4 regions of the Bradyrhizobium sp. 172 genome follow, and region 2 is predicted to be linked to each of the others. Evidence: predicted binding sites of a transcription regulator. Region 2 holds the regulator's gene; each other region holds the start of a gene.
The links. Region 2 encodes LexA, which represses DNA repair genes until DNA is damaged. Its sites were predicted from a motif close to TGTTCNNNNTGTGTTCNG; they were not measured.
Positions count from the first base shown of each region.

Region 1 (7,750 bases), 100 kb from region 2:
CAAGCGGTGAGCAGCCGGTGGTTTGCCCAAGCATTATTGTGGGCGAACGCACGATAGGTTTGCACAAGTCCGGCAGGCAAACTCAGTCTCCCTCAGACAATGTGTCGGCCGCTCCCGCGGCGTAACCTACTCGGCCGCCTCGCTCGCCGCGCGTCTCCGCTTCGGCTTCCGAGCCTTCGCCAGCACCGGCGCCAGGAACTTCCCCGTATAGCTCCGCGGCGCTTTTGCGATGTCCTCTGGCGGGCCCCAGGCGACGATCTCGCCGCCGCCATCGCCGCCTTCGGGGCCGAGGTCGATGACCCAGTCGGCGGTCTTGATCACTTCGAGATTGTGCTCGATGACGACGACCGTGTTGCCCTGCGCGACCAGCTCGTGCAGCACCTCCAACAGCTTCTTGACGTCGTGGAAATGCAACCCGGTGGTCGGCTCGTCCAGGATGTAGAGCGTGCGGCCGGTGGCGCGCTTTGACAGCTCTTTTGCGAGCTTGACGCGCTGGGCTTCGCCGCCCGAGAGCGTCGTGGCCTGCTGGCCGACATGGATGTAGTCGAGGCCGACGCGATGCAGCGTCTGGAACGTCTCGCGTACACGTGGGACCGCCTTGAAGAACTCGGCCGCTTCCTCGACGGTCATGTCGAGCACGTCGGCGATGCTCTTGCCCTTGAATAGGACCTCCAGCGTCTCGCGGTTGTAGCGCTTGCCCTTGCAGACGTCGCAGGTGACGTAGACGTCGGGCAAGAAGTGCATCTCGATCTTGATGACGCCGTCGCCCTGGCAGGCCTCGCAGCGGCCGCCCTTGACGTTGAAGGAGAACCGGCCGGGCTCGTAGCCGCGCGCTTTCGACTCGGGCAGGCCGGCGAACCATTCGCGGATCGGCGTGAAGGCACCGGTATAGGTCGCGGGGTTGGAGCGCGGCGTGCGACCGATCGGCGACTGGTCGATGTCGATGATCTTGTCGATGTGCTCGAGGCCCTCGATGCGGTCGTGCGGCGCGGCGCCTTCGCTGGCATTGTTCAGCTTGCGGGCGATCGCCTTGTAGAGCGTGTCGATCAGCAGCGTCGATTTGCCGCCGCCGGAGACGCCGGTGACGCAGGTGAACAGGCCGAGCGGAATTTCGGCCGTAACGTTCTTGAGGTTATTGCCGCGCGCGTTGACCACCTTGATGGTGCGGCGATGGTTCGGCGGGCGCCGCTCGGGCACCTCGACCTCGAGCTCGCCGGTGAGATATTTGCCCGTCAGCGAGTTGGGGTTGCGCATGATCTCGGCGGGCGTGCCTTCGGCGATGATGTTGCCGCCATGCATGCCGGCGCCGGGGCCGATGTCGAGCACGTGGTCGGCGAGCAGGATCGCGTCCTCGTCGTGCTCGACCACGATCACGGTGTTGCCGAGGTCACGAAGTCTCTTGAGCGTGTCGAGCAGGCGCGCGTTGTCGCGCTGGTGCAAGCCGATCGAGGGCTCGTCGAGCACGTAGAGCACGCCTGTTAGCCCCGAGCCGATCTGCGAAGCCAGCCGGATGCGCTGGCTTTCGCCGCCGGAGAGCGTGCCGGAGGAGCGGGAGAGCGTGAGGTAGTTGAGGCCGACGTCGAGCAGGAAGGTGAGGCGCTCGCGGATCTCCTTGAGGATGCGGCCGGCGATCTCGTTCTGCTGGGTGTTCAGCGCCTCCGGCACGGTCTCGAACCACGCGCCGGCGCCCTTCACCGACATCTCGGAGATGTCGCCGATATGCTTGCCGCCGATCTTGACGCAAAGCGCCTCGGGCTTCAGCCGAAAGCCGTGGCACGCCTCGCAGGGCACGTCGTGGAAGTACTTCGCCAGCTCCTCACGCGCCCACTCGCTCTCGGTCTCGCGATAGCGGCGGTTGATGTTGGTGATGACGCCCTCGAACGGCTTCTTGGTGTCGTAGGAGCGGACGCCGTCCTCGTAGGAGAACTTGATCTCGTCCTCGCCGGAGCCATGGAGGATCGCGTTCTGCGTCTTCTTGGGCAGATCCTTCCATTTGGTGGTCAGCGTGAACTTGTAGTGCTTGCCGAGCGCAGTCAGCGTCTGAATGTAATAGGGCGACGAGGATTTGGCCCAGGGCGCGATTGCGCCCTTGCCAATGGCGAGCTCCTTGTCGGGAATGACGAGGTCTTCGTCGACATGCTGCTCGACGCCGAGGCCGCCGCACGCAGGACAGGCGCCATAGGGGTTGTTGAACGAGAACAGCCGGGGCTCGATCTCGGGGATGGTGAAGCCGGACACCGGGCAGGCGAACTTTTCCGAGAACAGCATGCGCTCGGGTCCGCTCTTGTCGTGGATCTTTGCGGTCTTCTTCTTCTCTTCCGCGGGTGCTGCCGCAGCCGGCGCATCCGCGAATTCGATGACGGCGAGGCCCTCGGCAAGTTTCAGCGCGGTCTCGAAACTTTCGGCGAGGCGCTGGCCGATGTCGGGGCGCACCACGATGCGATCGACGACGACGTCGATGTCGTGCGGGAATTTCTTGTCGAGAACAGGGGCTTCGGCGAGCTCGTGGAAGGCGCCGTCGATCTTGACGCGCTGAAAGCCCTTCTTGAGCCATTCGGCAAGCTCTTTGCGGTACTCGCCCTTGCGGCCGCGCACGACCGGCGCGAGCAGATAGAGGCGCGAGCCCTCGGGCAGCGCCAGCACGCGATCGACCATCTGCGAGACGATCTGGCTCTCGATCGGCAGGCCGGTGGCGGGCGAATAGGGCACGCCGACGCGCGCCCACAGCAGGCGCATGTAGTCGTAGATTTCGGTCACCGTGCCGACGGTGGAGCGCGGGTTCTTCGACGTCGTCTTCTGCTCGATCGAGATCGCCGGCGACAGGCCGTCGATCTGGTCGACGTCGGGCTTCTGCATCATCTCCAGGAACTGGCGGGCGTAGGCAGACAGCGATTCGACGTAGCGGCGCTGGCCTTCGGCGTAGATGGTGTCGAACGCGAGCGAGGATTTGCCGGAGCCCGACAGCCCCGTGAACACCACCAGCTTGTCGCGGGGAATCTCGACATCGACGTTCTTGAGATTGTGCTCGCGCGCGCCACGGATGGTAATTGCGCGCAGGTTTGATCCCACGTTCTGCTGTTGGCGCTTCGCCTTGATCACTTCATCCATCCGGGTTGCCCTCAAGGAATCCCAAAGGCGCGCGATCGCGCCAACAAAAAAGGCGCGCTTCGCCCGGAACCGGGATCGGCGCCGATGGGGTTGTCAGCGAACGTAGGAAGAACGGAGACGGATTTCCAGTGGGACTTGCGAATCGTCAACGGATTGTTGGCGCACTGGCGGCATCTGGCAGGAGCAGGGTGGAACTGCGCGGCAACGTGCCCGACAAAACAAAAAGGCCGGCACAAGGCCGGCCTTTCGTAACGCGGATGGCGTTGGGGCTAAGTACTGAACTCAGTACTTGGCGACCACCGGGCCCCCGAAGTGATAGTTCACGCCGACCTGCACGGTGTGAAACTCGAGCGTGCCGGAGGGCAGGGCGCCCGAGAAGTAGGTCTCGCCGCCGAGGCTGCGAAAGAGGTACTCGCCCTTGACCGACCACTGCGGAGCGAAGAACGCTTCGACGCCCGCACCGACGGTCCAGCCGGAGTGCCACTTGCTGTCGGAAACGGTCACGCCGAGCGCGCTGACGCTGAGCTTGTTGTCGATCCAGGCGTAACCACCGGTGCCGTAGAACAGGACGTTGTTGACGGCGTAGCCGATGCGGCCGCGCACGGTTCCCATCGCATCGGTTTTGGAGCTGAGGGTGGTGCTGACGAGGCCGAAGCCGGGGACGGCAACGGGGCCGGTGACCGACGCGCTGACATCAGCCCAGGAACCATCGGCCTCGACGCCGAGCACGACATTGCCGGTCTGCCAGTTGTAGCCGGCAGTACCGCCGACGAAGCCGCCCTTCATCTTCGGGTCGGTCGAGGAATTTTCCCAAGCGCCGCCACCGACGATACCGAGGTAGAAGCCGGTCCAGTTGTAGACCGAAGCCATGGCCACCGGGGCCTTGGTGTAGGGGCGCGCCGCGAGATCAGCGGCCGAAGCCGGGGCGGCGAGAGCGAACAAACAGGCCGAAGCCAACAAAACCTTTTTCATTTTCAACTAATCCCAGTCCCAGTTTCTGATTGTGCCTTCCACGATAGGGAGGGCATCGGACTCACTTGCCCAACTGATGCCGTACTTACACCAGTGAAGCCGCAAGTTGTGTCACTCAAAAGCAACAACGGTCGGAAAACGGAACGGTTATTGACCGATTAATATTGGAGAACTGCACAGCAAAAGGCCGGCGCAAGGCCGGCCTTCGAAGTGCGATATGTCCAGCGCGATCAGTACCTTGCGATGGCCGGACCGCCCCAGCGATAGTTCAAGCGCACCAGGCCCATGTCTACGTCCTGGCGAATCCGGTCGCTGCCGAATACCGCACCCGCGGGCGTTGTGAAGCCGATCGTGCGATCGCCAAGGAAGATGTGGTCGTACTCAAAGCCCAGCGACCAGTTCGGGGCGAAGCCGAATTCCAGACCGGCCCCGACCGTGCCACCCCAGCGAGTCTCCCGGGCCGAAGCCAGCAGCGCGCCCGCGCCGGGCGTACCCGCAGCAGCGTAGATGTCGTACTTGTCACCGACGACGGCGGCGCCGCCCTTCACGTAAAGCAGCACGTTGTTCCAGGCGTAACCGACCTGACCGGTGATGAGACCGAAAGCGTCGATGCGGGAACGGTTGCGATCACCCGTCACCAAAGCGGTACCAGGGAAGAGGGTGCTCACGTTGTCGCCCCGGAAGTCAGCCCAGTTGCCCTGGCCTTCCAGACCGAACACCCAATTGGCGGACTGCCAGCGATAGCCGATCTGGCCGCCGACGGTGCCCCCTGTTGCATTGTGACAGCCTTCGCCGACGAGAACGCCGGTCGCGGGCGTGACGAAGTCCCAGCACTTGTGGCTGGAGCCACCGCCGCCGTTGATGCCGATGTAGAAGCCGCTCCAGTCGTAGATGGCGGCAACCGCCGGCGGCGGGGCTTTGGTGTAGGGACGCGCGGCCATGTCCGCCGCGCTTGCGGGAGCCGACAAGCCCATCGCCACTGCACCGATTGCACAAATAAGAAGCTTATTCATTGCCAGTCTCCCCAGGTTTCGTCCGCTTCTTATTTCCCCGAAGCGGCTGATCAGGCGCGAGGGCCCATATGAACTAAGTCCGAGGCAACCGTAGCTCTACGGAGCGGCAGAGTCCGTCTCCCAAATGCAACAAGACCGGGGCAGTGCGAGTACCCATAACTTGCTGAATGTTAAGTTCTTTCTTCCATTTTTGGGAACCTACAAAGGTTCCAATCGACGTGTGCCTTTCCGCAACACATGTGGCCGATCGATCCCACGCCTTCAGATCTGTCTTCGCCAAGAACAAATCTGGAACGAACCGGAGGTCGATGCTATATGTGGGGATAACCGGAAGGGTGACGGCCTGATCGTCGTCCGCAAGTGTTCGGCGAGCGTATAGGGTCGCCTCAACAGGCACGGCGGAACGCGGGAGCGGACCGGCCTTCTTGAATTCAGTGGCATTCGGAGCGGAGAGCGGAGATGGCGGGAAGCGTCAACAAGGTCATTCTGGTTGGAAATCTCGGCAAGGATCCTGAAATCCGCCGCACCCAGGACGGGCGGCCGATCGCCAATCTGAGCGTCGCGACTTCGGAGACGTGGCGCGACAAGGCGACTGGCGAGCGCAAGGAAAAGACCGAGTGGCACCGCGTCGTGATCTTCAATGAAGGGCTCTGCAAGGTCGCCGAACAGTATCTGAAGAAGGGCGCCAAGATTTACGTCGAGGGTGCGCTCCAGACCCGCAAATGGACCGACCAGAGCGGTGTCGAAAAGTACTCGACCGAAGTCGTGCTGCAGGGGTTCAACTCGACCTTGACGATGCTGGACGGTCGTAGCGGCGGTGGCGGAGGCGGCAGCTTCGGCGACGAGCCGGGCGGCGATTTCGGCTCCTCCGGTCCGGTCAGCAGCACGCCGCGGCGCCCTGTTGCCGCCGGCGGCGGTGGCCGCAACAGCGACATGGACGACGATATCCCGTTCTGAGCGATTCCGCTCCAAGAACGCGGCGCCTGATGCGGACGCCCGGCCGGATGGGCGGCGCTTCTCATCTCATGTCAGAACATCCCACTAATCGACAGGACGGGCTCGGCATTTCCGGGCCCGCTTCATGTTTGGGGTGAGCTCGGATTGCGGCTTGGCAAACGCGCCGACGCGGCAAGCTCACCGCGCGGTTTTCCACGCGTGAGCGGCGATTTTGCAAGGCCGATGCGAGTGCTGTCCGAGACACCGCTCGCAAGGGCTTAAGTTGTTGGAAAAATAGGCGGAAAAAGCGCTTCCCAGAACGCCGCGAGGGTGGTTATCAGAGGCTCGATGCGCTATATGATTCCCAGATAAAACCTCACCGGATTTCCCCTTGGCTGACGACGACGACAAGCCCGGCGACCAGCCGGCGCAACCCTCGGATATTCGCCCCGTCTCCATCTTCGAGGAGATGAAGAAGTCCTATCTCGACTACGCCATGAGCGTGATCGTGGCGCGGGCGCTGCCTGACGCCCGCGATGGCCTGAAGCCGGTGCATCGCCGCATCCTGTACTCGATGAACGAGCAGGGGCACACGCCGGACAAGAAGTACGTCAAGTCCGCCCGCGTGGTCGGTGACGTCATCGGTAAATATCATCCGCATGGCGACCAGTCGATCTACGACGCCATGGTCCGGATGGCGCAGGACTTCTCCATGCGCGTGCCGCTGATCGACGGCCAGGGCAATTTCGGCTCGGTCGACGGCGATCCCCCGGCTGCCTATCGTTATACCGAAGCCCGATTGACGAAGGCGGCGCTGGCTCTGCTGGCCGACATCGACAAGGACACGGTCGACTTCCAGCCGAACTACGACAACAACGAGACCGAACCGTCGGTCTTGCCAGCCAAGTTCCCGAACCTTCTCGTCAACGGCGCCGGCGGCATCGCGGTCGGCATGGCGACCAACATCCCGCCGCACAATCTCGGCGAGGTCATCGACGCCTGCGTCGCGCTGATCGACAACCCCGCGCTCACCATCGACGAGCTCATCAACATCGTGCCGGGACCGGACTTCCCGACCGGCGGCGTCATCCTCGGACGGCAGGGCATCCGCGCCGCCTATCACCTCGGCCGCGGCTCGGTCATGATGCGCGGCAAGGTCGCGATCGAGACCATCCGCAAGGAGCGCGAGGCGATCATCATCACCGAGATTCCCTACCAGGTGAACAAGGCGACGATGGTCGAGCGCATCGCCGAGCTGGTCAAGGAAAAGAAGATCGAAGGCATCGGCGACCTGCGCGATGAATCCGATCGCGACGGCTACCGCGTCGTCATCGAATTGAAGCGCGACGCCGTGCCGGATGTGGTGCTCAATCAGCTCTACAGGTTCACGCCGCTGCAGACGAGCTTCGGCGTCAACATGGTGGCGCTCGACAGCGGCCGTCCACGGGTCATGCACCTGAAGGACCTGCTGGCGATCTTCGTCGACTTCCGCGAGCGGGTCGTCACGCGGCGCACCAAGTTCCTGCTCGCCAAGGCCCGAGATCGCGCCCATGTTTTGGTCGGTCTCGCCATCGCAGTCGCCAATATCGACGAGATGATCCGCGTCATCCGGACCTCGCCCGACCCGACCACCGCCCGCGACACCCTGATGTCGCGCGACTGGCCGGCCCGGGACGTCGAGGACATGCTGACGCTGATCGACGATCCGCGCCACCGCATCA
Region 1 is NZ_CP064701.1:3,887,039-3,894,788, forward strand. It holds gene IVB07_RS18780 (DinB family protein) at 1-80, opposite strand, end outside; gene uvrA (excinuclease ABC subunit UvrA) at 127-3,108, opposite strand; gene IVB07_RS18790 (outer membrane protein) at 3,391-4,080, opposite strand; gene IVB07_RS18795 (outer membrane beta-barrel protein) at 4,311-5,093, opposite strand; gene IVB07_RS18800 (single-stranded DNA-binding protein) at 5,553-6,050, shown strand; gene gyrA (DNA gyrase subunit A) at 6,421-7,750, shown strand, end outside.
Region 1: the regulator LexA is predicted to act here: its motif matches at 3,205-3,222, upstream of uvrA (excinuclease ABC subunit UvrA).

Region 2 (7,750 bases):
GCGTTCGGGATCGCGCCGCTGATCGCGGCGAGCCTGGGAATCATTGTGCTCGGCTTGTTGCGCACGCCGCTGCGCTGGTCCGGCGCCCTGGTGCTGCTGGCAGCGATCCTCTGGGGACTGTCGGCGCGGCAGCCCGACATCCTGATTGCCGGGGATGGCGCGAGCGTCGCGGTGCGGGGCAGGGACGGATATCTGCACCTGATCAGGACGAACAAGGACGGCTTTCTGCTCAAGGAATGGCTCGCTGCCGACGCCGATCCGCGCGATGCGGGCAGAGCCTCGCTTGCCGATGGCGTGTCCTGCGACGAATCCGGCTGCGTGACGCCACTGGCCGACGGGAGGCTGGTCGCGCTGGCACTGCGCGTCGACGCTCTCGCAGACGATTGCAGTCGGGCCGCCCTGGTGGTGACGACTCGTCCCGCGCCGCCCGATTGCGCGGCGATGGTGGTCGATCGGCAGCGGCTCGCCAGCCAGAGCGCGCTGGCGCTGACGCAGCGTGGTGACGGTTTTGTGGTTCAGGCAGTGAGGGCGAGAGGCACGAGCCGCCCCTGGTTGCCGGCCGGCGCCGGCGAGGGTGATTTCGACGGCAGCCTCGCGCCAAAGTCGACCGCGCCTCGCATCAAGGACGCAACGCCGGCGGACACCGACCTGCAAGCCGACGATTGATCTGATGGTGCGGAGCAACGCAGTGGTTCGGTGCGTCCGTTCGGATTCGCGGGGCGCAAACCACACCATCTCGCCGGCCACGGCCGGCGATGGCGATTCAATCCTGACCTCCGACCTCGTAGCCGGAGGGCGGCTCTGTCAGCCGATCGGCAGGTGCGTGACGGTCGGCTGCCTGTCGGCGGTGATCTGCGCCTTGTGCTCGCGCTCGGTGACCGACTGAGTCACCGGCAGTTGCAGCACCGTCGCGCGCTGGCCTTCGACGAGCTGCGTCACCAGCACGTATTTGCCGTCGGGGAATTCGATCGCATCATGATGGCGGTCGGGAACGTGCGGATCGATCTTGCCGAACTTGCCGACGCGGGAATTGATGGTGCGCGTCCAGATCCAGCGATTGTCGTAGCGGACGTCGTCGGCGAAGGCGAGCTCCGTCCCCGGCAGCAGGCAGACGGCGACGGACGGATCGGCTGCAGAGGCGAAGCCGCGCGTCGAGGTGCCGCGGAAGCTTGTCGTGACGATCGTCTCGCCGACTTCGGCGGGGCGCGACGCGACGGCATGTAGGCTGTAGTCACACATCGGGTGCTCCTCATGCTGGGATAGCAACCCGCGTCTCTTATCGAGGCGCAGGCCTCTATCAGAGTGGAAGCACGAACGCTGTGCTTGGTTGTGGGCAAATCTGCGGCTGGCTTCCGCAAGCCGCGATCACATTATCTTTCCCGAATTCAATAGGAACAAAGCTCGCCGCGATGCATTCGGGAGGCGCGTACGCGAACATTGCCAACTTGGCTGCAACGGCCGAACTTGACCGCTGGTCGCTGTTTCCTCGAACAACCGAGCCGCGAAGCGGTGCTGCTTGAAGCGGTGCTGCTTCGTCGGCGTGGCGAGGAGCCAGCGTTGGAGGAGGGGCCGGATAGTCTGTGCAGAACCAGAAAGGCTATCCAGCCGGAGCGGACGATGATCCGCTCCAATCTCTGACCGGCGATGCCGATCGGAAGCGCGCGAGGCGCCAAGCACCTCCGGCATGAAGTGCTTCCGATATGAAGTACTGCCGATAGAAAGGACTCCCGGTATCAGTACTTCCGGTAAAGCCCGATCAGCTTGCCCTGAATCTTCACCCGGTTGGGCGGCAGGATGCGGACCTCATAGGCCGCGTTGGCGGGCTCGAGCGCGATCGAGGCGCCGCGACGGCGGAAGCGCTTCAGCGTCGCTTCCTCGTCGTCGATCAGCGCCACCACGATGTCGCCGGTATCGGCGCTCTCGTTGCGCTGGATCAGGGCCATGTCGCCGTCGAGAATGCCGGCTTCGACCATCGAGTCGCCGCGCACTTCCAGCGCGTAATGCTCGCCCGAGCCGAGCATGTCAGGCGGTACGCTGATAGTATGGCTGCGGGTCTGCAACGCCTCGATCGGCGTGCCGGCCGCGATGCGGCCCATCACCGGCACCGCGACGGGACGTTCGCCCTCGTCAGCGGGCAGGCTCGCGCTCGCACGCACCTTGCCGAGATTGCCCTCGATGACGCTCGGCGTGAAGCCGCGGCGGCTGCCAGCGGCTGCCTGGAGCTCCGGCAGCTTGATGACTTCAATCGCACGGGCGCGGTTGGGCAGGCGTCGGATGAAGCCACGCTCCTCGAGCGCCGTGATCAGGCGATGGATGCCCGACTTCGAGCGCAGATCGAGCGCATCCTTCATCTCGTCGAAGGAGGGCGGCACGCCGCTTTCCTTCAGACGTTCACTGATGAACCGCAGAAGCTCGTATTGTTTGCGCGTTAACATCTCGACCAAAGTCCCCCGGTTGATGTCGTCCGATTCCGAGACGCTGAATTCGGCCATAAGCCGCTGCATGCTCGAAACAAATCATGAACAGACACTATATGTTCGATACATGTTCCGCAACTGCTTAATTTACCGTGAACAGAGCAAAGTGCGCGGAACGCGCGTTGCGGGGGCGCTCAGACGGGGAGCCGCAACACTTCGCAAGCCGTGCCGGCTTCGGCCTTCGGCGCGAATGGTGCGCGGACGAGAAGTACCTGTGCTGCAGCGAGATTCGCAAGCAGCGAAGAGTCCTGATGATTGACGGGAACAACGACGCGTGTGCCATCGTCACGCTCCTCAAGATGCGCGCGCAGATAGTCCTCGCGCTGGTCGTTGGCGCCGACGTCGCGGCCGAGCACGGCGCGTTCACGGCGATGGTGAATCACTGAACGGCCCGACAGGGCGCGAATCAGCGGCACCATGAACAGGAAAGCGCACACGTAGGACGATACGGGATTGCCCGGCAGGCCGATCACACCCATTGCGCCGAGTCGCCCGTGCATCATCGGCTTGCCTGGCCGCATCGCGATCTTCCAGAACGCCATCGCGATGCCTTCGTCCCGCAGTGCCTGCTGGACCAGATCGTGGTCGCCGACCGATGCGCCGCCGGTCGTGATCAGGACGTCGGCGCCGCTCTCGCGGGCGCGGCGGATGCCGGCGGTGGTGGCCTCGAGCGTGTCGGCGGCAATACCGAGGTCGATGGTCTCGGCGCCCTCGCTGCGGGCGAGCGCGTGCAGGGCGTAGCCGTTGGAATAGACGATCTGGCCGTGGCCGGGCGTGGTGCCCGGCATCACCAGCTCGTCGCCGGTGGCGAGAATCGCGACCTTCGGACGCCTGACAACGGCAAGGTGCGGATGATTCATCCCGGCGGCGAGCGCGAGGTCTCGCTCGGTCAGACGGCTTCCCTTGCGCAGGAGCACGTCGCCCTCGCGGAAATCGACGCCGGCGGGGCGGATGTGCCGGCCGGCGATCGCGGCTTCCTTGATCGTGATGCGCTTGCCGGCGGCGACCGTGTCCTCCTGGATCACGACGGCGTCCGCGCCAAAGGGAATGACGCCGCCGGTGAAGATCCGCACGGCCTCGCCGGCTCCGACCGTCCCCTCGAACGGTCGGCCCGCTGCGACTTCGCCGATGACGGTGAGCTCCGAATCGATCGTCGCGGCGTCGGCCGCGCGCACCGCGTAGCCGTCCATCGCCGACATCGCTTGCGGCGGCTGCGTGCGCCGCGCCACGACGTCACGCGCGAGCACGCGATGGTAGGCCTCGTCGAGGGAAATCATTTCTTCCGGCAGCGGCTCTGCACCCGCCAGCACCGCGGCAAGCGCGTCAGAAACCGGCATCAAGGCCACGGCGAAAACTCCTGCTCGGCACGTTCGGGCGAATGTTCCGCACGTCTTCTAGCCGAGCGCAGGCGCAGAGGCAAAAGCGGCTGAGCAGGCACAGTCATCCCGCCCCTTCACATTGTTCCGGAAGGCAGGATCAAGCGCGTCGCGGCATGATCCGAAGGAGGTCACAGATCGGCAGGAGAGTGGTCATGGAAGCGACGAAAATCATGGCAAGGCGAGAACGCGCCATGGCCTGAATCGATCAGCTCCCTGCCTGCCCGGGAGTTACGTCGGGCGCCTTGGATCCCTGATCCTTGTCGGGCAGCGGGTCGGCTTGGGATTTCAGGTCGGCGGCCTTGCTCACAAGCTTGGCGGAAAGGTCCGAATCTGAAGTTGTCCTCGCGAATTCAAGAAGAAGAGAGGCCTGCTTGGTGAGGTAGGTTTTGCCCAGCACGATGATGCATCCGTCCGTAGAAGTCCCAACGGACTCTAAGAGTCCGGAAGGCGGTATTCCGTTCCCGGAACTCTGTATAAAAATGTACAAAGTGATCCGGTTCCTCAATTTTTCAAAATTGGTCCGTCGGGCCGTGCCGTCGTGGGTTTCGCGACAACGGACCGTCGTCAAATGCCCAATGCCTTCAATGCGTTCCCGACGTCACGCGGCGAGGTCACATGCACCGCCGTCAAGCCGCGCGCGCGCGCTCCCTCGATGTTTTCGGCAAGATCGTCGAAGAACACGATGCGCCCGGCGGGCACGCCGATCGCCGCAACGACGTGGTCGAAGGCCTCCGCATCCGGTTTGCGCAGGCCGATGCTGGACGACAAATACAGCTCGCGGAAATGGCCGAGGAGGTCGGCATATTCCCTCGAGAAATGGTCCACGTGCGGCCGGTTGGTGTTGGAGAAAGCATAGAGCGGCATCTGTTTCGCTGCGCGCGGCAGCAGCTCGGCGATGTCAGGCATTTCGCCGGCGAAAATCGCGTTCCAGCCTTCCAGGAACTGCGCATCCGAAATGCCGATTCCGAGCGAGGCTCGCAATGAGGCGAAATAGTCCTCATCGCTGATCTTCCCCATCTCGTGCAACCGATAGGCTTCGCTGTCCCGCACATAGCGCGCGACGATGGCTTCGGGCTTGCAGCCGGCATGTCCCGCCCAGCAGGCGATCGCCTTGGAGAAATCGATATCGAGCACGACGCGGCCGAGATCGAACAGGAGCGCATCCGCGCTGCCGGGAGAGAGCGATGTCACCTGCGTCCTTTCACTCAGTATCGATACGGCTCGTGGTCGAACAGCGGAAACGCGCTGAACACACTCGGCGCGTTGGTTGCGGTCGCCTGGTGCAGGCAGGATTTGTTGACCTCGGCGAACGAGGTCGCACCCAAGAGGCCGAGGCAGCGCAGCACTTCGTCCTCGAGCAGTTCCAGCATGCGCGCCACGCCGGCTTCGCCGGCCGCCGCCAGCGCCCAGCATTGCAGCCGGCCGATGCCGACGAGGTCGGCGCCCGCCGCGATCGCCTTGACGATGTCGGTGCCGCGACAGACACCGCCATCGACCATGATCTTGGCGCGGCCGTTCACGGCGTCGACGATCTCGGGCAGCACGTGCATGGCGCCGCGACCGTGATCGAGCTGACGGCCGCCATGGTTGGAGACGTAGATCCATTCGACGCCGTGATCGATCGCGATCAGCGCGTCCTCTGGCGTCGCGATGCCCTTGAGGATCAGCGGGATCTTGAACTTGTCCTTGATCATCTTCACCGTCCGCCACTCCAGACCCTTCTGGTAATCGCCCCCGGTGGCGCGCAAGCGGCTCTCGCGAACGTAGCGCTTGGCGATGTCACGTTCGCGGCGGCTGTAGTGGGCGGTGTCGACGGTCAGGCAGAAGGCGGCGTAGGCGTTCTTCTCGGCCCGGCTGACGACGTCGGCGACGAAGGCGTCATCGCCGCGCACATAGAGCTGGTAGAGCCGCAGCGCGTCGGACGCAGCTTCGGCGGTCTTTTCTAGGCCGGGCTCGGACACCGAACTGAGCATGTGCGCCGCACCGAAAGTGCCGCAGGCGCGTGCCACGCTCGCCGCACCATCCGGATCGAAGATCTCGAGCGCGCCGACCGGGGCGAGGACCACGGGCAGGCGCATCTTGCGGCCGAACTGTTCGACCGAACCTGTAACCTTGCGAACATCGCGCAGCACGCGCGGGCGGAAAGCGATCTCGTCCAGCGCCATGCGGTTGCGACGCATCGTGGTCTCGGTCTCGGCCGCGCCGACGATATAGTCCCATGCATTCTGGTTGAGGTTGGCGCGGGCTTTCCGGATGAATTCATGCAGATTCTGGAACGGCTCGGTGCTAGCGCCGAGCTCGACGTTCCTTTCCGGTTGGATGCGGGGTGCTTCGTTCATTGTTATCCTCCCGAGAATTTGAAGCCTTCCCTGATCGCCTAACCCGTCCGGGGCGCCAAAACCATCCTAAAATGGCATGGCTGCGAGGCGCGGGCCGGCCGGCCGACCCCCGCGGCGCACGAACCGGTCCTGCAACGTTGCCGAAAGTTTGGGTCCGGACCAACCGATTTTTACGGTGTACCCGCCGGCGTGGCATCCCGGCCTTGAAGAAACCAGAATGGTATTGTGAGAAGCAGGCTGGATCGCCATTTGCATGGCGGCTCCCAGCCCCACCGAACCGCGAAGCAAAAAGGCCAGCCTATCCATGCGGAAAACCCTGCTGTTTCCACTGGGCGCGCTCACCGGAGCGTGTCTGACCCTTTTGGTAGCCAGTCCGCACGGCGGCGTATGGGCGGCACGGGCGGCAGCGAGCGCGGATGACGCCTATTCCAAGCTCAATCTGTTCGGCGAAGTGTTCGAGCGGGTGAAGGCGAGCTATGTCGAGAAGCCTGACAATGCCAAGCTGATCGAAGGCGCGATCACCGGCATGGTGACCTCGCTCGATCCGCACTCGCGCTACATGAACGACAAGGCCTGGACCGAGATGCAGGAGACCACCTCCGGCGAGTTCGGCGGGCTCGGCATCGAGGTCACGATGGAGGAGGGGCTGGTCAAGGTCGTCTCGCCGATCGACGACACGCCGGCATCCAAGGCCGGCATCATGTCGGGCGACCTCATCAGCAAGATCGACGGCGATGCCGTGCAGGGCATGACGCTCGAGCAGGCCGTCAACAAGATGAAGGGGCCGGTCGAGACCCAGACCAAGCTCACGATCGTGCGCAAGGGCGCCGACGCCCCGCTCGACGTCGCGATCAAGCGCGAGATCATCCATGTGCGTCCCGTGCGCTTCCACGTCGAGAACGGGGATATCGGCTATATCCGCGTCACCTCGTTCAACGAGCAGACCACCGATGGCCTGAAGAAGGCGATCGCATCGATCACCAAGGAGGTTCCGCCGGAGAAGCTGGTAGGCTACGTGATGGACCTGCGCAACAATCCGGGCGGATTGCTCGACCAGGCCGTGTCGGTGTCGAGCGCGTTCCTGCAGCGTGGCGAGGTCGTCTCGACCCGCGGCCGCAATCCGGAAGAGACCCAGCGCTTTACCGCCCATGGTGGCGACCTCACCAAGGGCAAGCCGCTGGTGGTTCTCGTCAACGGCGGCTCCGCCTCAGCCTCGGAAATCGTGGCCGGCGCGCTGCATGACCACAAGCGCGCGACGCTGATCGGCACGCGCTCGTTCGGCAAGGGCTCGGTGCAGACCATCATTCCGCTCGGCACCGGCAACGGCGCGCTGGCGCTGACCACGGCGCGCTACTACACGCCCTCGGGCCGCTCGATCCAGGCCCAGGGCATCGCGCCCGACATCGAGATCCTCCAAGACGTGCCGCCCGAGCTGAAGGGCCGGATGGACACCATGGCGGAGTCCCAGATGCGCGGTCATCTCCAGGCAGCCGACGGCACCGAGCAGACCGGGTCGCAGTCCTATGTCCCACCGGAAGCGAAAGACGACAAGGCC
Region 2 is NZ_CP064701.1:3,787,023-3,794,772, forward strand. It holds partial or broken gene IVB07_RS18280 (ComEC/Rec2 family competence protein) at 1-666, shown strand, start outside; gene IVB07_RS18285 (hypothetical protein) at 805-1,239, opposite strand; gene lexA (transcriptional repressor LexA) at 1,734-2,435, opposite strand; gene glp (gephyrin-like molybdotransferase Glp) at 2,612-3,823, opposite strand; gene IVB07_RS18300 (hypothetical protein) at 4,062-4,253, opposite strand; gene IVB07_RS18305 (HAD family phosphatase) at 4,421-5,047, opposite strand; gene IVB07_RS18310 (alpha-hydroxy acid oxidase) at 5,062-6,195, opposite strand; gene IVB07_RS18315 (S41 family peptidase) at 6,500-7,750, shown strand, end outside.

Region 3 (7,750 bases), 3.2 Mb from region 2:
CACCGCGCCGCCAATCCGGTGCCTGATATCGCGCGGCTGATCGTGGCCATCTCGGACGAGCCGCTCGACCATGGTAGCGCGCAGTTCCAGGCCTCCAACCTCGAATTCACCTCGGTCGACGTCGGCAACACCGCCAACAACGTCATCCCGGGACAAGCGCGCGCAAAATTCAACATCCGCTACAACGACAACCACACTCAGGCGAGCCTGCGCGAGCTGGTCGAGATGCGGCTGACAAAAGCCTGCGGCAACCGCATTCGCGCCCGCATCGTCTGGGAGCCCTCGAACTCGAACGTGTTCGTGACCAAGCCCGGCCCGTTCACCGATCTCGCGGTGTCCGCGATCGAAGAAGTGACGGGCCGCAAGCCGGAGCTGTCGACCTCAGGCGGCACCTCGGACGCGCGCTTCATCTCAAGCTATTGCCCGGTGATCGAATTCGGCCTGGTCGGCCAGACCATGCACCAAATCGACGAACGCGTGCCGGTCAGGGACCTGGAGCGGTTGACCAAGGTGTATCGCGGGATTTTGGCGAGGTATTTTGGGTAGGCTCTTCCGCCTGCCCACTCCGCTGTCATCGCCCGACTTGATCGGGCGATCCAGTATTCCAGAGACGACAGTGACTGAGCCGAGAGGCCACGGCTACTGGATGCCCCGGTCAAGCCGGGGCATGACAGTGGGGGGATGTAGCGAGAGTACGCGCCCTCATCCCATCAGTAATCCACCTGCATCAGATACAGCCCGTCCGGCGGGGCGACGATGCCGCAGGCGGCGCGGTTGCGTGCGGCGAGCGCTGCGGAGAGATCATCGGCGGTCCAGCGGCCTTCGCCGACCCACATCAGCGACCCCACCATCGAACGCACCTGGCTGTGCAGGAATGAGCGCGCCGAGGTGACTATGGTGATCTCGCGCCCGTCGCGCAGCACGTCGAGCTGATCGAGCGTCTTCTCCGGCGACCTGGCCTGGCACTCGGTGTCGCGGAAGGTGGTGAAATCGTGCTTGCCGAGCAGGCGTTGTGCCGCCGCATGCATCGCATCGGCGTCGAGCCGGCGCGGCACGCGCCAGGCGTGGCCGGCATCGAGTGCGAGATTGGCGCGAGTGTTGACGATACGGTAGCGGTAGTGGCGCTTGATGGCTGAAAAGCGCGCCTCGAAACTATCAGGCACGATATCCGCTTCGAGCACCGCGACAGGATGCGGGCGCAGATGCGCATTCAAGCCGTCGCGAAAACGGCCCGGCGGAAACTGCTTGCCGACATCGACATGCGCGACCTGGCCGCGCGCATGCACGCCGGCATCGGTGCGGCCGGCACCATGGACGCGCGCATCCGCGCCGGTCATCGCCTTCACAGCGGCCTCCAACGCGCCCTGCACCGAGGGCAGCGTCTCCTGCACCTGCCAGCCGAAGAACGGCGCGCCGTCATATTCGATGGTGAGCTTGTAGCGGGGCATCTTGTCCAGTTTCGCTGTCATCGCCCGGCTCGACCGGGCAATCCAGTACTCCGCAGCCTATCCGTTCGACCGAGAAGCCTCGGCGTACTGGATACCCCGCCTTCGCAGGGTATGACAGCGTCAGGTGAATTTGGCGCCGGTCTTCAACGGCACGCCGCGCAGGAAGTCCGCGGCCTGCATGCGTGCCTTGCCTTCGCGCTGGAGCTCGATCAGACGGATTGCACCCTCGCCGCAGGCGATGGTGAGGTGATCGTCGAGCACCTCGCCGGGTGCGCCCGTGCCTTTCGCCAGCTCGCAGCGCAGGATCTTGACCCGCGCATTCTCAAGTTCGGCCCAGGCGCCGGGAAACGGCGACAGGCCGTGGATATGGCGCAGCACCTCGCGCGCGGGCCTGGTCCAGTCGATCCGCGCCTCGGCCTTGTCGATCTTGGCGGCATAGGTGACGCCGTCCTCGCTCTGCTGCTTCAGCTGAAGCCCGCCGCGCGCCAGCGCGGCCATGGCGCGCACCATCAGATCGGCACCGAGCCGCGACAGACGATCGTGCAGATCGAGCGCGGTCATGTTGTCCGTGATCGCGAGCCGTTCCGCCATAGCGACGTCGCCGGTGTCGAGGCCAACATCCATCTTCATCACCATCACGCCGCTCTCGGCATCGCCGGCCATGATCGCGCGGTTGATGGGAGCGGCACCGCGCCAGCGTGGCAGCAGCGAGGCGTGCAGGTTGTAGCAGCCGAGCTTTGGCGCATCGAGGATCGCCTGCGGCAGGATCATGCCATAGGCGACGACGACGGCCGCATCGGCGTCAAAGGCGCGAAACTCTTCCAGCGCCTCCGGCGTTTTCAAAGTCTTCGGCGTCAGCACGGGCACACCGAGCTTTCGCGCGGCCTCTTCCACCGGGGTCGGCTGCAATTGCAGCCCGCGCCGTCCGCCGGGCTTCGGCGCGCGCGTGTACACGGCCGCGATCTCGTGGCCATGCGCGACGAGCTCGAGCAGCGTCGGCACGGAGAAATCGGGCGTGCCCATGAAGATCAGGCGGAGGGGCATCGACAGAGAACCTCACTCCGCGCGCTTGGCGGCTTTCTCGAACTTCTTCAGCACGCGGTCGCGCTTGAGCTTTGACAGATAGTCGACGAACAGCACGCCGTTGAGATGGTCGATCTCGTGCTGGATGCAGGTGGCGTAGAGGCCTTCGGCGTCCTCCTCGTGCACCTTGCCGTCGAGATCGGTGTAGCGCACCCGCACCTTCGCAGGGCGCTCGACCTCCTCGTAATATTCGGGGATCGACAGGCAGCCTTCCTCGTAGACCGACAGGTCCTCCGAAGAGGCGATGATTTCCGGATTGATGAAGACGCGCGGCTCGGGCTTGGTCTCGCCGTCCTGGTCGGGCTTGGCGAGGTCCATGGTGATCAGCCGCAACGGCTGCGCGATCTGGATCGCCGCGAGCCCGATGCCGGGCGCGTCGTACATGGTCTCGAACATGTCGTCGGCAAGCTTGCGGATCTCCGGCGTGACCTTCTCGATCGGCTTGGAGACCAGACGCAGCTGCTTGTCGGGCAGGATGATGATTTCTCTGAGGGCCATGGCCGCGATTTAAGCCGCGCGTTCGATGCGGTCAATGCGGCCGGGAACCCCGTTAACCCTCCGCTAACCATAAAACTTCAGGTTTCGTTAACCATAAAAATTAACAGAGCATTTACCATAAATGTTCGCTATTCGTTCGTGTCTCGAAGCGAATCGGCTAGAAGCAGGGGCATGAACGAGATCATTTTCATGCTTGGCGACTGGCCGGTGCGCACCGTGGACGCGCTGATCGGCTTCGGCGCCCTGGTCCTTATCCTGCTGCTCGTGATTGCCGTCGTGATCGCGCGGTCAGGGCGGCGCGGCGCGGAACTCGCGATGGCCAACGCCATCCGCGCCGACGAGCTCGAGGAGCGCATCAGCCAGATGCTGCACGCCCAGAGCGAGGCTTCGGGGCGAGTCGACGCCATGACCCAGACGCTGGCCGGCCGCCAGGCCGACATGGCGCGCGCGGTCAACGAGCGGCTGGATTCGGTGACCCACCGCGTCGGCCAGTCCATGGAGCACTCGACCCGCAACACCATGGAGAGCCTGCACGCGCTGCACGAGCGGCTCGGCATCATCGACAGCGCACACAAGAACCTCACCGACCTCACCACGCAGGTGACGACCCTGCGCGACGTGCTCGCCAACAAGCAGTCGCGCGGCGCCTTCGGTCAGGCGCGGATGGAAGCGATCGTCCAGGACGGTCTGCCGAAGGGCGCCTACGAGTTCCAGTTCACGCTCTCGACCGGCAAGCGTCCGGACTGCGTCGTGTTCCTGCCCGACCAGCGTCCGCTCTGCATCGACGCGAAATTTCCGCTGGAGGCGATGACCGCGCTGCATGATGCGCGCACCGACGAGGAAAAGCGCATCGCCACGCAGCGGCTGCGCGGTGACGTGATGAAGCATGTCAGCGACATCGCCGAAAAATATCTCGTCGCCGGCGAGACCCAGGAAATGGCGTTGATGTTCGTGCCGTCGGAATCGGTCTACGCCGAGATCCACGACGGTTTCGACGACGTGATCCAGAAGGCGTATCGCGCCCGCGTCGTGCTGGTGTCGCCGTCGCTTTTGATGCTCGCAATCCAGGTGATGCAGCAGATCATGAAGGACGCGCGCATGCGCGATGCCGCCGACCAGATCCAGACCGAAGTGATCAAGCTCGGCGACGACCTCGGCCGCCTGCGCGATCGCGTGCTGAAATTGCAGAAGCACTTTGCCGACGCGAACGAGGACGTCCGCCAGATCCTGATCTCCGCCGACAAGATCGAGAAGCGCGCGGGGCGCATCGAAGAGCTCGATTTCAGCAAGAGCGATGCCCCCGAAGCCCCGCATCTCGTGGCGACCGGCGCTGCCGAGTTGTTCCCGAGGAAGCTCCAGGCGGGGGAGTAGAATATAGAACACACTGTCGTCGCCCGGCTTGACCGGGCGACCCAGTATCCCAGAGACGGCAGATGGGCGGGCGCTGCTACTACGTGTACATTCTCGCCAGCAAGATGGGCGACACGCTCTACATTGGCGTAACGAACGATCTCATCCGCCGTGTGGCCGAACACAAATTGCAGTTAGTCGAGAGCTTCACGAAGGAATAGGGCGTTGTGAAGCTAGTCTATTTCGAGCAATTCGATGATCCCGAGAATGCGATAAAACGCGAGAAGCGCCTGAAAAAATGGACGCGCGCCTGGAAGATTGCGCTGATCGAGAAGGATAATCCCGATTGGAACGATCTCTATGCGGAGATCGCGGGCCCTCCATAACTCCGGCCTCTGGAATACTGGGTCGCCCGGTCAAGCCGGGCGACGACACCTCACTTGTGGCTCTCAGAATCTGCTAACACCACCCCATGACCGCACCCGACGCGACCTCCCCTGCCGGCCCCGGCACGGCCCCCACCTCCTGGCGTGACAGCCTTGCCGTTTACCTGCAGCCGCGGGTGCTGATCGTGCTGTTCCTCGGTTTCTCGTCCGGGCTGCCGCTGGCGCTGTCGGGCTCGACGCTGCTGGTGTGGATGCGGGAATCCGGCGTCGATCTCAAGACCATCGGGCTGTTTGCGCTGGTCGGCACGCCCTACACGCTGAAATTCCTTTGGGCGCCGCTGGTCGATGCGATGCATGTGCCGCTGTTCACGCGCGCCTTCGGGCGGCGCCGCGGCTGGCTGCTGTTCTCGCAATTGCTGCTGATCGCAGCGATCCTGCTGCTGGCGCTGACCGATCCCGCGCGCTCGCCGTTCTACGTCGCGCTCGGCGCATTGCTGGTGGCGACGGCCTCGTCGACGCAGGACATCGTGGTCGACGCCTTCCGCGTCGAGAGCCTGCCGGAGAGCGAGCAGGCCGCCGGCATGGCGTCCTATGTCGCGGCCTATCGCATCGGCATGCTGGTCTCGACCGCCGGCGCGCTGTTCATCGTCTCCGGCTTCGAGAGCACCGGCATCACCCGCACGTCCGCCTGGATGTGGGGCTATGTGGTGATGGCGGCGATGGTCCTGATCGGGACGATCACGGCGCTGGTCGCGACCGAGCCCGAGCAGTCATTGCGGGCGGAAGCCGCGACGCAGACGCAGACCGCGCTCGCGCGCGTGCTGCACGCGGCAATCGGCGCCTTCTCGGAATTCCTGACGCGCAAGGACGCGCTTGCGGCACTCGCCTTCGTCGTGCTGTTCAAGTTCACCGATGCCTTTTCCGGCACGATGACCGCGCCGTTCGTGATCGACCTCGGCTTCTCCCGCAACGACTATGCGGCGATCGTGAAGGGCGTGGGCCTTGCTGCGACTCTGATCGGCGGCTTTGCCGGCGGCTTCGTCGCGCGGCGCTATTCGCTTGCGACCAGCCTCTGGATCGGCGGCGTGGTGCAGGCGCTCGCGAACCTCTCCTTCTCCTGGCTGGCCTTCGTCGGCACCAGCCAATGGGCGCTCGCCTTCGCCATCACCTGTGAGAACTTCACCAGCGCCATCGGCACGGTGATCTTCGTCGCCTATCTTTCGGCGCTCTGCCAGAACCCGCTGCACACGGCGACGCAATATGCGCTGCTCACCGCGCTTGCCGCGGTGGGGCGGACCTATCTCTCGTCAGGCGCCGGCTTCGTGGCTGATACCACCGGCTGGCCGCTGTTCTTCGTGATCTGCATGCTGGTGGCGATCCCGAGCCTGGTGCTGCTGGCCTGGTTGCAGAAGCGCGGGCATTTTGATGCGCTGGGGCCGGTGCGGGTTTAGCGCAACGCCGTCATGGCCGGGCTTGTCCCGGCCATCCACGCCTTGCTACGCGGCGCCAAAAACGTGGATGCCCGGGACGAGCCCGGGCATGACGAAAAACAGATGCGCTTATATGTGTGGCGAGCAAACGGGGCGCCCCCTACTGCTTCTTGATCAGGCTCCATTTCGTGATCACGGCCTCGCTCATCTGGCCGGGATCGCTGGCGCAGGCGACTTCGTCGACCTTGACCGAGATCTCCTTGCCGGCAAACGTCTTCAGCTGCGCTGCCTGCGCGTCGCCGCTGGGAACGAGCTGGAAGGTTTCGGGTCCGGTCTCGAGATTGCACAGCCCGCTCGGCGGCGGCAGTCGGCGCGGCTCGGAGGTGATCTGGTAGGTCGCAACCCGCTTGCCGACGTTCTTGACGTCGCGCACTTTCATCGTGTTCAGCTCGCCCGACAGCACCTCCCCGGCATTGATCGGCTTGCCGGGCTTCGACGGCGGCGGAGCCCCGTCGTCCTGTTGCGCGGAGATGGCCGGCGTCGCCAGCATCGTCAGCGTCGCGACCAAAGCCCATCGTGTGGCGAAAAGTTTCGTCATGTCGTCCGTTCCGTAAGTCTGGATGGCTAGAACAGGGTGCGCTGCCGCATCGCGGCCGATAGCGTACCTTCATCGAGATAATCAAGCTCGCCGCCGACCGGCACACCATGGGCGAGCCGGGTTACTTTTACGTTGGCGTCCTGAAGCAGGTCGGTGATGTAATGTGCCGTGGTCTGGCCGTCGACGGTGGCATTCAGCGCCAGGATGACCTCATGCACCTGTGCCTCATGCGCGCGCGCGACCAGCGCCTCGATGGTGAGGTCCTGCGGGCCGACGCCGTCGAGCGGCGACAATGTCGCACCCAGCACGTGATAGCGCCCTTGAGTGGCATTGGCCCGTTCCAGCGCCCAGAGATCGGCAACGTCGGCGACGACGACGATGATCGAGGGGTCGCGCCTCGGATCGGTGCAGACCGTGCAGGGACTTTGCGTGTCGATGTTGCCGCAGGTCTTGCAGACCTGGACCTTCTCGAGCGCGACCTGCATGGCCGAGGACAGCGGTATCATCAGCGCTTCGCGCTTCTTGATCAGATGCAACGCGGCGCGCCGCGCCGAGCGCGGACCGAGGCCCGGCAGCCGCGCGAGAAGCTGGACCAGCCGCTCGATTTCAGGACCCGCAACAGCGCCCATCCTACTGGCCGAACAGCCCCGACAGCCCCGGCGGCAGACCGAGCCCGCCGGTGAGCGACTGCATCTTCTCCTGCATGGCGGCTTCCGCCTTGCGGCGGGCCTCGCCGAAGGCGGTGACGAGCAGATCCTCGAGCACCTCGCGCTCTTCCGCCTTCATCAGCGAAGGATCGATCTTGACGCCCTTGACGTCCATCTTCGCGGTCATGCGCACGGCGACGAGACCGCCGCCGGAGATGCCCTCGACCTCGACGTTGGCGAGCTGGTCCTGCATCTCCTGCATCTTGGATTGCAGCTGCTGCGCCTGCTTCATCATGCCGAAAATATCGAC
Region 3 is NZ_CP064701.1:618,654-626,403, reverse strand. It holds gene dapE (succinyl-diaminopimelate desuccinylase) at 1-546, shown strand, start outside; gene truA (tRNA pseudouridine(38-40) synthase TruA) at 711-1,448, opposite strand; gene fmt (methionyl-tRNA formyltransferase) at 1,569-2,492, opposite strand; gene def (peptide deformylase) at 2,505-3,029, opposite strand; gene rmuC (DNA recombination protein RmuC) at 3,201-4,400, shown strand; partial or broken gene IVB07_RS02830 (GIY-YIG nuclease family protein) at 4,463-4,765, shown strand; gene IVB07_RS02825 (MFS transporter) at 4,852-6,216, shown strand; gene IVB07_RS02820 (hypothetical protein) at 6,356-6,793, opposite strand; gene recR (recombination mediator RecR) at 6,820-7,422, opposite strand; gene IVB07_RS02810 (YbaB/EbfC family nucleoid-associated protein) at 7,424-7,750, opposite strand, start outside.
Region 3: the regulator LexA is predicted to act here: its motif matches at 3,152-3,169, upstream of rmuC (DNA recombination protein RmuC).

Region 4 (7,750 bases), 2.1 Mb from region 2:
GCGCGCGTGCACACGATCCTGTCGCTATCGAGCTGGCAGGGCGCCGAACTCTCGAAGCTGATCGACGAGGAGCTTGCGCCCTATTCCCTCGGCGGCCAGATCAAATTGGCGGGGTCGGAAGTTCAGTTGCTGCCGGCAACCGCCCAGACGCTGGCGCTGGCGCTGCATGAGCTTTTCACCAACTCGGCGAAATATGGCGCGCTCTCGACGCGGAAGGGACGGCTCGCAATCGGCTGGCAGGTCGAGGACGAGCTGCTCACGCTGACCTGGGAGGAATCCGGCGGCCCGCTCGTCATGACGCCGAAATCCCGCGGCTTTGGTACGCGGAGCCTGCTTGCGAGCGTCGAGTCCCAGCTCGGCGGGCAGGCGCGATTCGATTGGCGCGCCGAGGGTCTGCTGTGCCGGCTCGAGGTGCCGTTGGTCCGCAAGACTGCCGCGACGACCGCGCCCGGCAACTTCGAAGCCGCCAGCTCCGCCGAATTGCAGCGCGCTTCCGGCTAACCGGAGGCCGCACTCTTCCTGCGCTGCGTCGTTTGCGGCTCGCGCGCGACCCGTCCTTCGAGCCAGGCTTCTGTTTGGGCGAGATCGCGCAGAGCCTTGGCATAGCGGCACGCCGCGCTTCGCTCCGCGCCGCGGGGCAGCTTGCGCGCTTTGCGGAGGATGTCCGCAGCGGCATTACGATAAGCCAGAGAGCGATAGAGAAAGACCACCTTACCCATATCGAATGTTCCCGTGTTGCGCGGTCATTCTCGCCCACCCGGCATGAACGTCGGATGAAGCGGACGATGACAATTCCTTCATGCGGGTGGAACCGGCGCGTGTCGCAGGCGTTGCATGCGAGATTGGGATAGAGTTCCATGCGCGCGAAGAAGTCGTCTGACCTGATCTCTCCCAGCGGGCTCGTCAAGCTGATGACGCACGCGATGATGGGCGCAGCCTTAGGACTCGCTTTCAGCCTCTTGCTCGTGCTGTCCAATCCCGGCGTCGCCAATTTGCTGAGTCACGGCGGAAGGCAGGCCGTTGTCGTTTTCGCCCTCACCTTGGTGACGACGTTCGCGATCGGCGCGACACTGACCGGCGTCGTTTTCATCCTGGCCGAGGACAAGCAATCTTGAACTATGCGTGCTTTACCGGAATTCTTTGTTCGGAACTCCTGCGACGAATGGCAGTTGGCTGCCTGCGTCAATTCAACTCAGGGAGTTCCCGCAGATGAAGACCACCAAGCTCGCTCTTGCCGTGATGTTGGCAACCGGCCTCGCCGCTGCACCGTTCGCCGTGCAGGCCAAGTCGCACAAGGCAAAACACGGATCATCGATGTCATCGTCGCAGACCACCACGGGCGCCAACACCAAGTCCTCCAAGGGTGCTGATCCCTCCGGTCAGGGCGGCTCCGGCCCCGGCTCCGACCAGGGCGGCACCATGACGAACAACAAAGCCGGCATGAGCAACACCAAGTAGGCGTTCGTCGAAAACACGAAGGCCCCGCGATCGCGGGGCCTCTTGCTTTGGTATTCGAACAGACTTCTCTCGGGCCGCTTCGTCAACATGCGGTATCGACGAGCCCCGCACCTCGCGTTGCGCGTAGGCTTCAGCTACGATGGCTGCCCAGGATGTCAGGATGAACGCCTGCAGGATCTGACTTCACCAGATGGTCGAGTCGTGCGCGCTTGCGCGCGATCAAGAGCTGGGCCGCGGCGTCGTCGAGCCCCTCGCGTTGCAGCTGCCGGATGGCAGAGCCCAGTTCGAGAATCTCGGCGCGCAGCTTTAGAATCCGGTATGCATCCGGATCTTCCTCCACCATGCGCTCCCAAGGCTCTCAGCGGCGCGCGATCACGCGCAGAGGACTACCTGATGTCTTCGCGGAACGAAGGCGCATCCTATCGCGGACATTCGGCAGGACATCGCCGCCACCTGCAGCCTTCCATTCGCCGATCAGCAGATTGATTTTCCGGCGCAGATCCATCTGCGCCAGGGCCTTCTCCGTGCAGTCCCGATCGCGCTCGACAAGCTCGCGTACGGCCGCCTCGACATCGGCCATTTCCAGCCTCAAGGCGCTGATTTTACGTCGAATTTCATTAATTTTGTTGTCCATGACTTGTTAGAACAAAATAAGAACATATAGTCAAGTCACGATTTCAGAAGGGAGAAGCGACATGCAGGTTCAAGGTAAATACGATGCCAAGTCTTTCCTCACCGAGCAGATGACGCGGGCGCAGGGCCTCCGGCTGAAACGGCTGAGCGAAGAGGCGTATCAGCCCGCGCAATACGCGCGGGATCTGTCCTCCAGCGAGGCAGCACGGCGCATTCAGGTGCTGGAAGCGGAGATCGAGCTGGCGGATTCGTTCTAGGCTAGGTCGCCCATCCGGAACGTTGCTTGCGCTTTCGGAACCATGCCTGTCCCGGATTGTTTTCCCAGGCCAAGGGAGAACATGCATGGCACGCAAGGCAAAGAAGCGCCGCTACTCGCGCAGCTCCGGCAGCGATGTCGAAGGCGAGATGAAGCGCTACAAGAAGGGGACCGCGAAAAGCGGACCGGGCGGTCGAGGCGGACGCGTGAAGAGCCGCAAGCAGGCAATCGCGATCGGCCTGTCGAAAGCGCGCAAGAAGGGCAAGAAGGTCCCGAAGAAGGCCGCGAAACGAAAGACGTCCAAGAAGACGTCAAAGAAGACATCTCGGAAAACATCCAAGAAGACTTCGAGAAAGAGTTCGAAGAAGACGTCGAAGCGCAAATCCTCCAAACGGTCGCGCTGACCTCAGTCAGATCATGCTGCCCGGCATGAAGCAGCGGATCGAAACGCCGAACGCGGTCTTCACCGGCCACACCATGGTGCGGCCGGCCCGGTTCGGCTCGGTGATCACGGCTTCGTCCGGTACCTCGACCCACTCGCCGTCGAGCCGCACGCGGTAATGTCCATTGTGCGAGTCCCAATCGGGATCGGCGACCGCAAACCCATCCGCATCCGAGCAGCACGGACCGAGATGGCTGCGCAGGCCGTCGAACCACGGCTTGAGAGGTGAGTCCGCGTAGCGGCCGTCGTCGCGCCCGAGAGCGTTTCCACCCCATAGCACGAGTGGCGCTACCAACGGCGCCACAAGCAGCGCACTTCTCAGCGAGAGCTTCAATCGATCCATGTCGGCACCGATCAAATACGAATTGCCGGCCGGCTCAGCGGCGGCAAGTTCGAAGTTCCACGCTTGCAATCGTCGGCGGCTTCATTGCCGCCGAGTCCGTACGAGATCCGCAATTGTGATGAGCGAACACGGCTTTTTCGGACGAAACCGGGTCATCCTCCCTGCCGTTAACGAGAATGTTATCGGCGATGTGCGGAAATCCTGAAGGCGAACGGGAAAGGCGGCCCGAAGGCCGCCTTTTTGGAGTTGCGCCGATCGACGTTCGCCTTATGCGAGCGGCACCGCCACGAACCGGGTCGTCTGCGCGCTTCTGACCTGCAGCAGCACGCTGCGCTTGCCGGACGATTTCGCTTGCGCCAGCTCCGAACGGACATCGCCGATATTGGCGACGGCCTTGCCGCCCACGTTGAGGATGACGTCGCCGGTCTGGATGCCGCGTTGCGCGGCCGGGCCTTGCGGATCGACTTCAGTGACGACGACGCCCTTCTGGCCGGCGCCCTGCACGTCGCCGGCCGGAGCCAGGCTGAGCCCGAGACGCGGCGGCATGCCGGCATCTGGCTGAGACTTGCCCTCGTCGGCTCTAGCCTGCCGCTCGTTCGGCAACTCGCCAAGCGCCAGTGTCACCGTCTTGCTGTCGCCTTTGTGGACGACATCGAGCTTCACGGACGTGCCCGGCGCCAGGGTGGCGATGGTGCGGGCGAGATCGCGGGAATCCTTGATCGCGGTGCCATTGACGGCGGTGATGACGTCGCCCGCCTCGATGCCCGCCTTCGCCGCCGGGCTGCCGTCCTGCGGATTGTCAACGATCGCACCGCGCGCCTCCTTGAGGCCGAGACTGTCGGCGATATCCGACGTCACCGGCTGCACCTGCACGCCGAGCCAGCCGCGTGTGACCGCGCCCTTGTCCTTCAACTGTGCGACGACGAGCTTTGCGGTCGAAGCCGGAATGTCGAAGCCGATGCCGACCGAGCCGCCGGAGGGCGAGAAGATCGCGGTGTTCACGCCGATCACGTTGCCGTTCATGTCGAAGGCCGGCCCGCCGGAATTGCCCTTGTTGATCGGCGCGTCGATCTGGATGAAGTCGTCATAGGGACCATTACCGATGTCGCGGCCGCTGGCCGAGACGATGCCGGCGGTCACGGTGCCGCCGAGGCCGAAGGGATTGCCGACCGCGACCACCCAGTCGCCGATACGCGGCTTCTGGTCGGAGAATTTGACGAACGGAAAATCCTTCTTGCCCTCGACCTTGATCAGCGCGAGATCCGTCTTCGGATCGGTGCCGACCACTTTCGCGCTGTAGATGGTGCCGTCGTCCATCGTCACTTGCACCGATTCGGCGTGATCGACGACGTGGTTGTTGGTCACGGCATAGCCGTCGGCGGAGATGAAGAAGCCGGAGCCCTCACCCGTGATCATCTGGCGGCGCTGGCGCGGCATGCCCTCCATGCCACCCGGGCCGCGGAAGCCGAATTGCCGCGAGAACTGGTCGAACGGCGTCGCCTCGTCCGAATCCATCCGGTTCTGTTGCAGCATCGCGCTCTTATCATTGTCCTGGTCGATCCTGACCCGCACCGAAATGACGGCGGGTTTGACCTTGCTGACGAGGTCGCCGAAGCCCGGCGGTGTCGCGGCGGTCTCCGCGGCCTGGGCGGGCGCAATGAAGGAGGTCGCGCTGAACGGCGAAGAGCCGGGAGCAGTCGCCAGCACGGCCACGCCAAGCGCGGCCACGGTGCCGAGCAGCGCGAGCCGGCGCGGCCTCAGGACCTTGCGGGACGTTGTGGTGTCGGAATTGACGTGATCGCTCATGTCGATATGTCCATGTTGGGTAAGTCGCCTTGCACCCAACATGGTGGTCGCCACCTTACAGCGTCCCGTCCACGCGATTAAATCTTGGCAAAGTAGCCGGGCCGGCGATACGGCCAAAGGTCAAGGCTGCACGTTTGATGCAGCTCAACGCGGGCCATGCGCACCGTGGAAGACTGCGGCCACCGGATGATGTCCATCGGAGGCACGTCATGTACAAAGACATTCTCGTCCACATCCCCACCGAGCGGCCGATCCGCCCGGTGATCGACGGCTCGATCTCGCTCGCAGCGGGCCTCAACGCCCATCTCGATGCAGTCGCGGTTGGCTATGTGGCAACCAGTGCGGCCTATATCATGGAGGGCGGCGCTGCGGTGGCGGCGGTGTTCGAGATGGAGCGCGAGAGTGCAGTGGAGCGGGCCGAGGCGGCGCTCGCGGTATTCAAGAGCAAAGCGATGAACGCCGGCATTTCCTACACATGCCACCCACTCGGGGCGATGCCGGGGGATGCGGTCGGCTTGCTCGGCGAGATGGCGCGGCTGCACGATCTCAGCATCGTGCTCCAGCCGGATCCGGCGCAAGGCTCACTCGACAACGATGTGCCCGGCGAGATCCTGTTCCAGGCGGGTGGCCCGGTGCTTTTCCTGCCCTACACCTTCCATGGAGCGTTCAAGGCGAAACGGATCGGCATCTGCTGGGATGGCAGCCGCCTCGCCGCGCGCGCTATGCGCGACGCCGCACCATTCCTGGCCCGCGCCGAGGAGATCGTGATCATTGCGATCAACGAAACAGATATGGTTCCCGAGGAAGTCTCGACGCGCAATCTGGCAAGGCATCTCGGCCGGCGCGGACTGTCGACCCGCACGGTCAACCTGTCGGCCCCGCGCTCTGACATTCAGCCGACCATGCTGTCGCTGGCAGCCGATGAGAACCTGGATGTTCTGATCATGGGCGGCTACGGCCATTCGCGTTTGCAGGAGCGGTTCCTCGGCGGCGTCACCCGCGCCATGCTGGAAGCCATGACCGTCCCGACGCTGATGTCGCATTAATCGAGGGCTTATCCAGGTCGGGCCGGTCACAAGCCTTGTCGTTCGGGCTGACAACCGCGTCTTGAGCGGTGCCGGCGTCGGCAAGTTCAGGTCATATTCGAACAAGTTGGACCGTCACGCCGCGGCGGGTCTCTCCCACGCCGTGGCCTCGACGCCGTCCTCGTCTTGTTGCGCATTGCACGCGTCGAAATGCGCCTTGAGTTCGACTTCGGCGAGGTGTTCGAAATGTTCGGCCTGGCCGAGCAGTTCCCAGCTCTGGAGCGGCCGGTAGGCGGCCTGCTGACGACAGAGGGACGCTAGCGCGCGGTAGCGACGTACGTTGTCCATGAGACCCTCCCTCGCATTCACAGAGCTTATTGCCCTTATTTGCGTCAGGGCGATGGCGGTTGTGCAAAAGATTTGCTGCGCCCGCCGCGCGCTTGACTCGCTTGTTTCTAGGCAAACGCGTATCGAGGCGAAAGTTCCAATCAGCGCGGACTCAACCGCTTCGGACCTTACCGCAGGCCAAGGCTAGGGTTGTGGGTCATCCTCGTATATCTGCAGTGCAAAGGGGCACGCCCTGGCACACCCCATTACGGTGCCGGCTCGCCCGCCTGTATCCGGCAGTCTACCGGATGAGCGCGGGCTCACCGGCACGCATTGTCTGCGCCGAACTATGTTGCAGCATCGGAACCCTGCCGGCTTCCGCAGCGGCGCGGATGGCCGCGATGTTGCCGGCATAGTCCGCGCTGCTCTTGCCGCGAAACACGGCGGAGCCCGCTACAAGCGTATCGGCGCCCGCAGCGGCCACGGCGGCGGCATTGTCGCGCGTGATGCCACCGTCAACCTCGAGTCGGATCGGCCGGTCGCCTATCATGCTTCGAATACGCCCGATCTTCTCGAGTTGGGATTCGAGGAAGGACTGGCCGCCAAAGCCCGGATTGACCGTCATCACCAGGACGAGGTCGAGGCGATCGAGCACATATTCGATCGTGCTTTCGGGAGTCGCGGGACACAGGCTGACGCCGGCTTTCTTGCCGAGCGCGCGGATGGCCTGGAGCGAGCGATCGAGGTGCGGACCGGCTTCGGCATGCACCGTGATGACATCCGCGCCGGCCTTCGCGAACGCTTCGAGATAGGGATCGGCGGGCGCGATCATGAGATGCACGTCGAACATTTTCTTCGTCAGCGGCCGGATCGCCCTGATGACGTCCGCGCCATAACTGATGTTCGGGACGAAATGCCCGTCCATGACGTCGCAGTGAATCCAGTCGGCACCCGCCGCATCGATCGCCACGATCTCCTCGCCGAGGCGGGCGAAATTCGCAGCCAGGATTGACGGCGCGATGAGGATTTCTCTCGTCATGGCTTCGCACTCCCCTGCGCGTCCGCACCGCCGCTGAAGACGCGGCTCGCCAGGACGTCCATGGGATCGATCGTTTCGAGGTCGGCGATATCGAGCATGCGGTCGAGATCGGACACCAGCCGATCGGCCTGCCGCAGGCGGATGCGGTCGACGGCGTTGCGGATCGAGCGCGCATTGGAGAAGAACGGCTGGGTCCGACGTAGCGCGATGTATTTCTCGAACGCCTCGCGCGCCGCCGCCGAGAGGCGATAACCCCGTTCCTTCAGCATCAGCTCGGCGATGACGAGCAGCTCGGCTTCCGCATAGTCCGGAAAGTCGATGTGATGCGCGATCCGCGAACGGAAGCCGGGATTAGAGGCAAAGAAGCTCGTCATCCGCTCGCCATAGCCGGCAAGGATCACGACGAGGTCCTCGCGCTGGT
Region 4 is NZ_CP064701.1:5,891,803-5,899,552, forward strand. It holds gene IVB07_RS28300 (HWE histidine kinase domain-containing protein) at 1-501, shown strand, start outside; gene IVB07_RS28305 (hypothetical protein) at 498-719, opposite strand; gene IVB07_RS28310 (hypothetical protein) at 858-1,115, shown strand; gene IVB07_RS28315 (hypothetical protein) at 1,210-1,458, shown strand; gene IVB07_RS28320 (hypothetical protein) at 1,589-1,801, opposite strand; gene IVB07_RS28325 (hypothetical protein) at 1,817-2,038, opposite strand; gene IVB07_RS28330 (DUF3072 domain-containing protein) at 2,154-2,348, shown strand; gene IVB07_RS28335 (DUF6496 domain-containing protein) at 2,434-2,751, shown strand; gene IVB07_RS28340 (hypothetical protein) at 2,758-3,132, opposite strand; gene IVB07_RS28345 (Do family serine endopeptidase) at 3,400-4,938, opposite strand; gene IVB07_RS28350 (universal stress protein) at 5,148-5,984, shown strand; gene IVB07_RS28355 (hypothetical protein) at 6,099-6,311, opposite strand; gene rpe (ribulose-phosphate 3-epimerase) at 6,592-7,329, opposite strand; gene cbbX (CbbX protein) at 7,326-7,750, opposite strand, start outside.
Region 4: the regulator LexA is predicted to act here: its motif matches at 2,100-2,117, upstream of IVB07_RS28330 (DUF3072 domain-containing protein).